Regions from separate parts of the Paenibacillus sp. FSL F4-0100 genome, predicted to be linked through region 3. Evidence: riboswitches for the same ligand, from Rfam matches in the RefSeq annotation. Region 3 holds a riboswitch; each other region holds the start of a gene.
What was found. A riboswitch is a leader RNA that binds a small molecule or an ion and turns the genes downstream of it on or off. The one in region 3 is predicted to bind thiamine pyrophosphate.

Region 1: it holds a riboswitch for thiamine pyrophosphate, as region 3 does, so the genes downstream of both, MHH48_RS03210 (ABC transporter substrate-binding protein) here and MHH48_RS29660 (ECF transporter S component) in region 3, are expected to answer to the same signal.
Region 2: it holds a riboswitch for thiamine pyrophosphate, as region 3 does, so the genes downstream of both, tenA (thiaminase II) here and MHH48_RS29660 (ECF transporter S component) in region 3, are expected to answer to the same signal.
Region 4: it holds a riboswitch for thiamine pyrophosphate, as region 3 does, so the genes downstream of both, MHH48_RS23685 (YkoF family thiamine/hydroxymethylpyrimidine-binding protein) here and MHH48_RS29660 (ECF transporter S component) in region 3, are expected to answer to the same signal.

The regions. Positions count from the first base shown of each region.
Region 1 is NZ_CP150303.1:727,888-730,088, reverse strand. It holds gene MHH48_RS03220 (GGDEF domain-containing protein) at 1-21, opposite strand, end outside; gene MHH48_RS03215 (VOC family protein) at 258-641, shown strand; TPP riboswitch at 813-924, shown strand; gene MHH48_RS03210 (ABC transporter substrate-binding protein) at 1,037-2,068, shown strand; gene MHH48_RS03205 (MTH1187 family thiamine-binding protein) at 2,160-2,201, shown strand, end outside.
Region 2 is NZ_CP150303.1:1,450,467-1,452,667, reverse strand. It holds gene thiM (hydroxyethylthiazole kinase) at 1-244, opposite strand, end outside; gene tenA (thiaminase II) at 296-982, opposite strand; TPP riboswitch at 1,125-1,228, opposite strand; gene MHH48_RS06385 (VOC family protein) at 1,486-1,995, shown strand.
Region 3 is NZ_CP150303.1:6,520,219-6,522,419, reverse strand. It holds gene asd (archaetidylserine decarboxylase) at 1-540, opposite strand, end outside; TPP riboswitch at 704-816, shown strand; gene MHH48_RS29660 (ECF transporter S component) at 908-1,537, shown strand; gene MHH48_RS29655 (ABC transporter ATP-binding protein) at 1,575-2,201, shown strand, end outside.
Region 4 is NZ_CP150303.1:5,261,649-5,263,849, forward strand. It holds gene MHH48_RS23680 (nitroreductase family protein) at 156-758, shown strand; TPP riboswitch at 941-1,043, shown strand; gene MHH48_RS23685 (YkoF family thiamine/hydroxymethylpyrimidine-binding protein) at 1,128-1,733, shown strand; gene MHH48_RS23690 (sporulation protein YjcZ) at 1,805-1,903, opposite strand; gene MHH48_RS23695 (nucleotidyltransferase domain-containing protein) at 2,021-2,201, opposite strand, start outside.

The DNA of each region.
Region 1 (2,201 bases), 1.9 Mb from region 3:
ATCTGCTGGAGTTGGACTCATAAGCATTCCTCCTCGGCCAAAAGGTAAGCTGGTTCACTTTAAGTGTGTTAGGTCTTTTGAATTAACATATCTATTTCTCATGATACTTTTTGCCCACCCAAAAGTAAAGATGAGGAAATGAAAGAAAAATCATCTTATTAGTCTGTGCACGAACAACATAAAACCTATTTGACGTATAGGAATTATATGATAATATTTCAGTCATATCTTATATGAATCGGAAGGGGTGTTGAACCATGTCACAGAAACGATTGGATCATGTTGGTATTGTTGTCCGGGACCTTGAAGCTACAATCGCCTTCTATACATCCGTAGTCGGACTTGAGCTGAAGGACCGCCTGACCCATACTAATGGCGTTATCCAGCTGGCGTTCCTAGGATTTAACGGCAGCAACGAGACGGAAGTCGAGCTTATTCAGGGATACAGCGACACGCTCCCTTCGGAAGGAACTGTACATCATTTTGCAGTCAGCACGGATAACATTGAAGAGGAATATGCCCGTGTGCAGGGACTTGACGTTCCTCACTTGGACGAGGAAATCGTGACGCTTCCGAACGGGTACCGCTATTTCTTCGTGCACGGTCCCGAAGGAGAATGGATTGAGTTCTTCCAGCGCTAATCTCTGCGTAGAAGCCGTATTCAAATACTTTATCTTGTGAAAGGTTCATAGCATCAATTAATTCTCCCATTTCATTAGTGTTCTAACAAAGACCTGTCACGTTCGCGCCTCTTCGAACTAGACAGGTCTGCTGTGTTAGGACTATAATAGCGGATGTAATGATCGAAACTTCATAAATACCGGGGGAGCTGGAATTTGGCCGGCTGAGAGTGTATCCGATATGATACTGACCCTTACACCTGATCTGGGTAATGCCAGCGTAGGAAGCCCATGTTTGCGGCAGCTTTTATTTGCCGTGGTATACACTTACGCCGTCATGCGTCCTGATATCATCAGGGCGTTTTTTTGTGGAGTTGCGAGGTAATAGAAAGAGAACTTAAAGGAGAGAAGAAACGATGAAGAAGGGAAGATGGATTCCGCTGCTTCTCGCTTGCGTCCTGCTGATGGTTGCGTCCGGATGCGGTACAAGCGGAGAGAACAAGAAGACAGGCGCAGCAGGTGAGGACAGTCAGACTTCCGGGAAGCTCCGTGACGTACAGCTGATGCTCGATTGGTCCGCCAATACGAATCACACCGGCCTGTATGCAGCGAAGGAGCTTGGGTATTATGAGGAAGAAGGGCTTAATGTCCAGATCGTCCAGCCGGGAGCAGGCGGAACGGACACGCTGGTCGCATCCGGAAACGTGCCGTTCGGCATCAGTTATCAGGAAGGCGTAACGCTGGCCAGAACCCAAGGATTGCCGCTCGTTTCCATCGCAGCGATCATTCAGCATAATACATCCGGCTTTGCGGCTCCCAAGGATAAAGGCATCTTGAGGGCAGGCGATTTTGAAGGGAAATCCTATGGCGGCTGGGGCTCGCCTGTGGAGGAAGCGGTTATGAAGTCCATCATGGAGATCGATGGTGCCGATGTCAGCAAGGTGAATATGGTCAATATGGGCGATGCCGATTATTTTACGGCCGTCAAACGCGACATTGATTTTGCCTGGATCTTCTATGCTTGGACGGGTATTGAAGCCGAGCTTCGCAATGAGCCGCTTGACATGATTTATGTGAAGGACTACTCTGAGCAGCTTGATTATTACACACCGGTGATCGTAACGAACGAGAAGCAGATCCAGGAAGACCCTGAGCTTGTCAAAGCGTTCATGCGGGCGACTTCAAAAGGATACGACTATACGATTCAACATCCCGAAGATGCGGCAGCCCTGCTGACGAAGGCTGTTCCCGACCTGGATGCCGAACTGGTTCTAGCCAGCCAGAAATGGCTGAGCCCCCGTTATCAGGATGATGCATCCCGCTGGGGCGAACAGAAAGCCGAAGTATGGTCGGGGTACGCAGACTGGATGTTTGAGCGCAAGCTGCTGGAGAAGGAACTTGACGCTGACAGCGCATTTACCAATGAATTTTTACCGGAGAAGCCATAAGGTTATTTCTATATAAAAGAAGAGAGACGGCCTTTGCAGCAGGCCGCCTCTCTTCCATTACAATACAGCTTGCACGAAAGGATGAGTTTATATGGCGAATACTCTCTTGAGCGTTCAAGTAATACCGAGAACG
Region 2 (2,201 bases), 2.6 Mb from region 3:
TGATGATCATCGCATCCACCAGCTCGCGGTTCAGCGTGCCGATGTTCAGCACGAGCGCGCCCGCTATGGCGGCCATATCCGCCACTTCCTCCGGCGCGTAAGCCATGACCGGCGACGCGCCCAGCGCGTACAAGCCGTTAGCCGTAAAATTCGTAACCACCACGTTTGTCATATTGTGAACGAGGGGGCTCGTCTGCTGTACCTTCGTTAAAAGCGCCGAAACCTCTTTTTCCCATGCATGCATATGAATCGCCTCTCTTATCTATATTGGAATTTATGTGCTTATTATGACTCCTTACAGCACCGCAGCCTGCAGCGGCACCGGCCATTCCTCCTGCTTATATGCCATATCCCAGAACATATACTCCAGCTGGCAGCTCAGCATGAAATGCTCCTTCATCCGTTCCCGCTCGGCTGCCGTCGCGCGCTCTGCCCATTCATCGACACGGTTGCAGAACTTGGCTGTCGCGTCTTCCCCACGGTTGCCATAGAAATAAATCCAGTCATAGAACGGATGGGATGCATCCGGCTTCACTTCATCCAGCAGCTTGCAGCCAATCTCCAGGTACGTCCACGGGCAAGGAAGTAGTACGGCCATAATCTCGCCTAGACTGCCCTCGTGCGCCACTGTCAGCATATGACGGATATAATGATGCGCGGACGGAGCCAGCGGATAGCCCTGAAGCTCTTCGTAGGTCACCCCGGCGGCTGCGCAAAAATTCTGATGCGGGTGCACCTCGCTGTGCAAGATGAATGAAATCTGTTCGTTAAAGGTCGCGATCTCTTCCCTGCTGGTCGATTTGGATATGGCGATACCGTAAATCCGCATGTAGGCATTCAAATACTCAAAATCCTGCTTCACATAGTGAATCAGCTGTTCTCGCGCCAGGTTCCCCTCGGCAATGCCTTTTACAAAGGGATGATCAAAGATTGCTTGAAAAATGTCTCCCGCCTGCTGACGGAGCTCTTGCGTGAAACTCATTTTTGTCCCCACCTCCAACATATTGAAGAGCAGGAAGTCCGTAAGACACGACTTTTCAGACAACGCTAAAAAGCCGCCCCCGAAAACTGGAGCGGCTTCGTCAACAAGCCCGGGTGCGCCAAAAAAGCGCACCGAGACCTCATATACGAAGGCTCCACTTTCCTACGCTAGTACGAACTAGATCAGGTTCAAAGGGTCCAAGATACGCTCTTGTCTCAGCCGCCAACGGCTCCCCTAGTGGACTTCCTATTCTTTTGTTTAATACTGTACATAGGTTTATGGATGCTGTCAAACATTAACTGTTCGTGAACGGAGCCCCACGCTCGAACCCTCCCATACCCGGGTGATCATGATGTTTTTCGGTGGCTGAGGTTATTCGCAAAAAACGCCGGCGGCCGAAACTTGTTACGGGAACACTGACGCTCGGCTGTCATGTATTCCCCAACATAATGAGAACATAAGCGTTATGCAAATAAATGAAGTTTAAAGGAGCGAGCGTATTTATGACGAACCAACCAAACCAAGCGAAAGACGTTAAACCCATTCCGCAAGGCTACACGTCCGTAACGCCGTGGATCATCTCAAGAAACTCCGCAGCGCTGATCGATTTCCTCAAGCAGGCTTTTCAAGCCGAGGAGTTAGCCCGCGTCTATGTCGGTGAAGGTATCATCGGCCATGCCGAAGTCCGAATCGGGGATGCCGTCGTCATGATGTTTGACGCGAAACCGGAATGGCCGGATAGCCCGGCATACCTCCGTTTATATGTTGAGGATTGCGAAGATGTGTATCAGCAAGCGCTGGCCGCAGGAGCCGTCTCGGTGACGGAGCCAACGAGCTTGTTCTTCGGCGACAAGGTGGGACGGGTACGGGACCCGTTCGGCAACTTATGGTGGGTACAGACACGAATGGAGGACCTCACTCCGGAAGAAGTGGAACAGCATGCCCAAGACCCGGAATACATCAAAGCGATGACCTATGTTGCCGGTGCGGAGATTGTGGTGAAGATTTCGTAAAAATATGAAGTGAAGCAATAGCAGTATAACAGGAGGGCACGGATGGACTCGGTGTCTAGGGGTATGCATGGATGGCTGGGATTATAATCGATGTAGGAGCCGGCGGGGACTCAGAGTAGATATGGTTTAGAGGTAGAAACCGGGGTAACACAGCGTGTATAGCTGAGGCTGCTGCCGGTCTTGGTGCTTACTGCCGGTCTTGTTAC
Region 3 (2,201 bases):
GAGGCGCTCATTGCGGCTGAGCACATTCCGGATATGGGTCATCGCAAAATCGTTCACGGGGTAAACGCGTCCCTTCAAATGCTCGCTTTCCGCCTGAACACCGGTTACCGGGGAATGAATGCGATGATAGTCGGTCGGGCTTAAATACAATACAAATGCATAACCGTGGATGTAGTTTTCCATTCTCGGTGATTTCGCGAGCAGCTCGCTCAAGGTATAATCCTGTCCCTTAACGCTCAGAATGGTACCGGCGTTGACGACGCCCATTGCCGAAATTGTGGCATCGACTGGGCTTACCATGGCGTCGGCGGTGTCATCTATGGCGCGGAGGCCTATTTTTAACCGGCGGGAAAAGAACTCGTTCAGTGAGCGGTATTCGTTGATTTCTTTCTCCGCTTCGTGCGCCGGAATTTGATAAATTCGTATGAATGCAGGTATTAGATGACGGCTCAGCCGGCTGTGGGAACAATGCCCCATGATTCGGGACAGCCACTTGCGGGAAGACAGCTCAGTCATCAGACGCAGCAATTGTTTAGCCATGTCATTCTCCTTTGTGCATAGGTGTCAGCAATAAACGTTGGTGGAAAAGCCAATCACTCTGATATTGACATAGAATGAGATGGAAATCAATAAATAGCCATTTTTGAAAAAAGGTTCTTGCTTATTCCGGAGTGAATGTGTATTTTAAAGTTAACATAAAACCGAATAGGAATACGGGGGCTTGAGTGAATCAGGCTGAGATTGCAGCTGCTATCCGCTGTTGACCGTTAATCTGAACTGGGTAATGCCAGCGTAGAGAATATCCGACCCTGCCTACATAGGGCCTATTTTTCCGTCTGCGCGTTTTTCCAGACGGTTTTTTGTTGTGTTTACACAAAAATAGAGGTGGAGAGGGGAATGTGTTGTTATGGGAACGTCTGTGCAAGAGAAGTTGGGGGTTCAGCCCCGAAAAGGACTGCGGTTAAGCGATATTTTGGTTACGGTACTGGTATCACTGGTGCTTGGCGTCATTTATCACTTCTGGGGTTCGGTTTACAATCTGTTAAAACCGCTGTTCTTTGAAGCGGATGAGTTGTTATACGGCATGTGGTTCGCTGCAGCCACGCTTGCTTACTTGTTGATCCGGAAGCCGGGAGTGGCCATTATCGCGGAAGTGGCGGCGGCCCACGTAGAAGTGCTGTTTGGCAGCGGCTGGGGATTGACCCTACTGCTGTATGGCGTCATTCAAGGACTGGGGGCTGAATTGGTATTCGCGGCGTTCCGTTATCGGAGCACCTCGGCGTGGACGCTGGCGATTGCCGGTGCCGGAGCAGCCATCGGCTCGATGATCATGGACTTCTATTACAGCTATACGGATGACCTGCAGACGTGGATGTTCCTCGCTAAATACGGTATGCGGGTACTTAGCGGCGCCGTCATTGCAGGCCTTCTTATGCTCCTGCTGGCTAAAGCGCTTGACCGTACGGGCGTGACATCCCTGCTCCGTCCAGCGTCGAAGAAGGATTACGAAGCACTGGATGATCCGCGCCATGTCTAATGCCACGGTTAGCCCGGTTCCGGCTCAGTCTGTTGAGATGCTTCCGGAACCGGCCGTGTATGTGGAGGGATTGCGCCTGAAGTATCCGGGCGAGGAGCAATTGATGTTCAAAGACCTCTCCTTCTCGGCTGTCCGCGGGGAGAAGGTGCTGCTGCTCGGTCCGAGCGGCTGTGGCAAATCTACGCTGCTGCAGGTGCTTAGCGGGATGATTCCCCACGCGACGGAGGTGCCGATGAAATGCGAGGCCCAGCTGATTCCACGCTCTTGGGGTTATGTATTTCAAGATCCGGATACCCAGTTCTGTATGCCGTACGTGGATGAAGAGCTGGCTTTCGTACTGGAAAATCTAAGTGTCCCTCGTGACGAGATGAAGGATCGGATGCAAGCGGCCCTGCGCGAGGTGGGGCTTGATCTTGAGGAGCTCCATATGCCGATCGGGCATTTGTCCCAAGGCATGAAGCAGCGACTTGCGCTGGCATCGGCTCTGCTGCTGGAGCCGGAAGTGCTGTTCCTTGACGAGCCGTCTGCGCTGCTCGACCCGGAAGGCAGGGAGCAAATCTGGTCCGCGGTGAAGGCCGTATCGGAAGGGCGTACGCTGATCATCGTGGAGCACCGGATTGAAGAAATGGCCCAATATGTGGATCGTGTCGTGCTGTTCAGCCCG
Region 4 (2,201 bases), 1.3 Mb from region 3:
ACTAACATAAATATTATTCCTAACTAAACGTAAGTTAATATGGAATGATAATTAAAAATATTGCTAAATAAGCAACATGCATATTTGCTTGAAGTAAGGGACATCTTCTTATCAGGCGTATGCAAATTCGATTACACCAGGAGGTTTTTTTTTCAATGTCTAAAGATTTTTCAACTGCACTCAAAAGTCGCCGTTCTTATTACGGGATTAGCAAAGAATCCGTTATCTCGGACGAGCGTATTCAGGAAATCGTAAACGAAGCGGTTAAGTATACCCCGTCTTCTTTCAACTCCCAAAGTGCACGCGTCGTTGTATTGCTTGGCGAACAGCATGATAAACTGTGGAACATCACGGAAGGCATCCTGAAGGAAGTCGTTGGCGATGAAGAAGCATTCAAATCCACTGCCGAAAAAATGGGCGCATTCCGCGCTGGTTACGGTACGGTATTGTTCTTCGAGGACAACAACGTCATTGCCGGGCTGCAACAGAACTTTGCCGCTTATGCCGACAACTTCCCGATTTGGTCCAACCAATCCAACGGCATGCTGCAATTTGTAGTATGGACATCCCTTGAAGCAGAAGGTCTGGGTGCATCCCTGCAGCACTACAACCCGCTGATCGACGAAAAAGTAAAATCCGAATGGAACATCCCGGAAAGCTGGAAGCTGCTTGCTCAAATGCCTTTCGGTAAGCCGGCTGCTGAACCAGGCGAGAAAGAATTTGCACCGCTTGAAGATCGCGTAAAAGTATACAACTAATTAAATAGATGAAAAAAGGCCGCCTCCCTAAGTTCCCGCAACTTGGATAGGCGGTCCTTTTATAATGGGCAAAGATTGAAAAACCGATCACTAAGCGATACAATTAGTCAAGTAAGAACCCTCGAACTTCTAAGATAACAGAAGCTCCGGGCAAACTTGCGATAACCAACTACATAGGATGTTGGCTGTACTAGGGGTGCCATGTGCTGAGAGACGGCGGTTTGCCGTTAACCCTTAACACCCGATCTAGGTCATACTAGCGTGGGGAAGTGTAGCATTTATGTTTATTTCTTTTCGTAGGCATAACTGCACTTTCTTCACGGGGTGCGGTTTTTTTGCGTGGACTTATATCATGGGGAGGAAATAACAATGAATGAGCTTGTGTGCGGAACCAGTCGGATCGTCGGGTGCCGGTTCTCGGTATTTCCCATGACGGACCGGTTTGTGGAGGTCATCATGGGCGCACTACATTCCGTGGATACGGGGAAGGTATGGATTCAGACAGATGATGTGAGCACCTGTATTCGTGGACGTGCAGAGCATGTCTTTGATGTTACAAGGGCGATATTCGCCTATGCTGCAGCGAGTGGCGTGCACACCGTTTTTAATGGTACTTATTCCATCGGTTGCCCCGGAGATACGGACGCCGATGTATTTATGACTGAGGATTCGACCCTCTTAAACAACGACATCGGGGAACATGCCGATATTGAGACTGCCTGCCAATTCGCTCTTTACCCCATGGGTACCGATAACTACATGGATGTCATCTACGGTGCAGTTAATCGTGCGAAGGCAGCCGGGACATTCGCCGGAAGCGTTCATTACGCCAGCCGATTGGATGGGTCACTGGCCCAGGTGTTTGGATCCCTTGAAGAGGCGTTTTTACATGCGATTCAATCCGACAGCAGCCATTTGGTCATGACTGCGGTTGTGTCCGCACACAGCCCTTCGGTCAAAGCCGCATCGAATTGAGCTTTATTGAAGCAGACAAAAGCCCGGCAAGCGCCGGGCTTCCTGTCACTACTGCCAAGAATCTTGACGGTTTAAACCCAAGCACTCAAGATAATTACGAGCAGGATAAAGAGAACCAAAATAATTCCTACTGAATTGTTCCATCCACCGCCGCCATATACTCCGCTCATGAAGATCCCCTCCTGGATTTAAAGAATGACGTGATGTAATCACACTATTATAGTATTTCCCGTCTCGTGCTAGTGTCACGGCTAATGTACCCCTCTTTTTATATTGGCAAGGAAATTCTATTCCTCATAACCAATGAGAAGCTTGCCTCCGTACGGATGGAGCATTTCCTCGGTGAATGCCATAAGAACTGAAGGATCATCCTGGCGATACATCGCCGTGAGCGCTGTTTCCAATCGTTCTCCCAAGATCGAGTCATAGCGGTTGAACAGACGGAACAGTGTTTTCCCTTCACCCGTC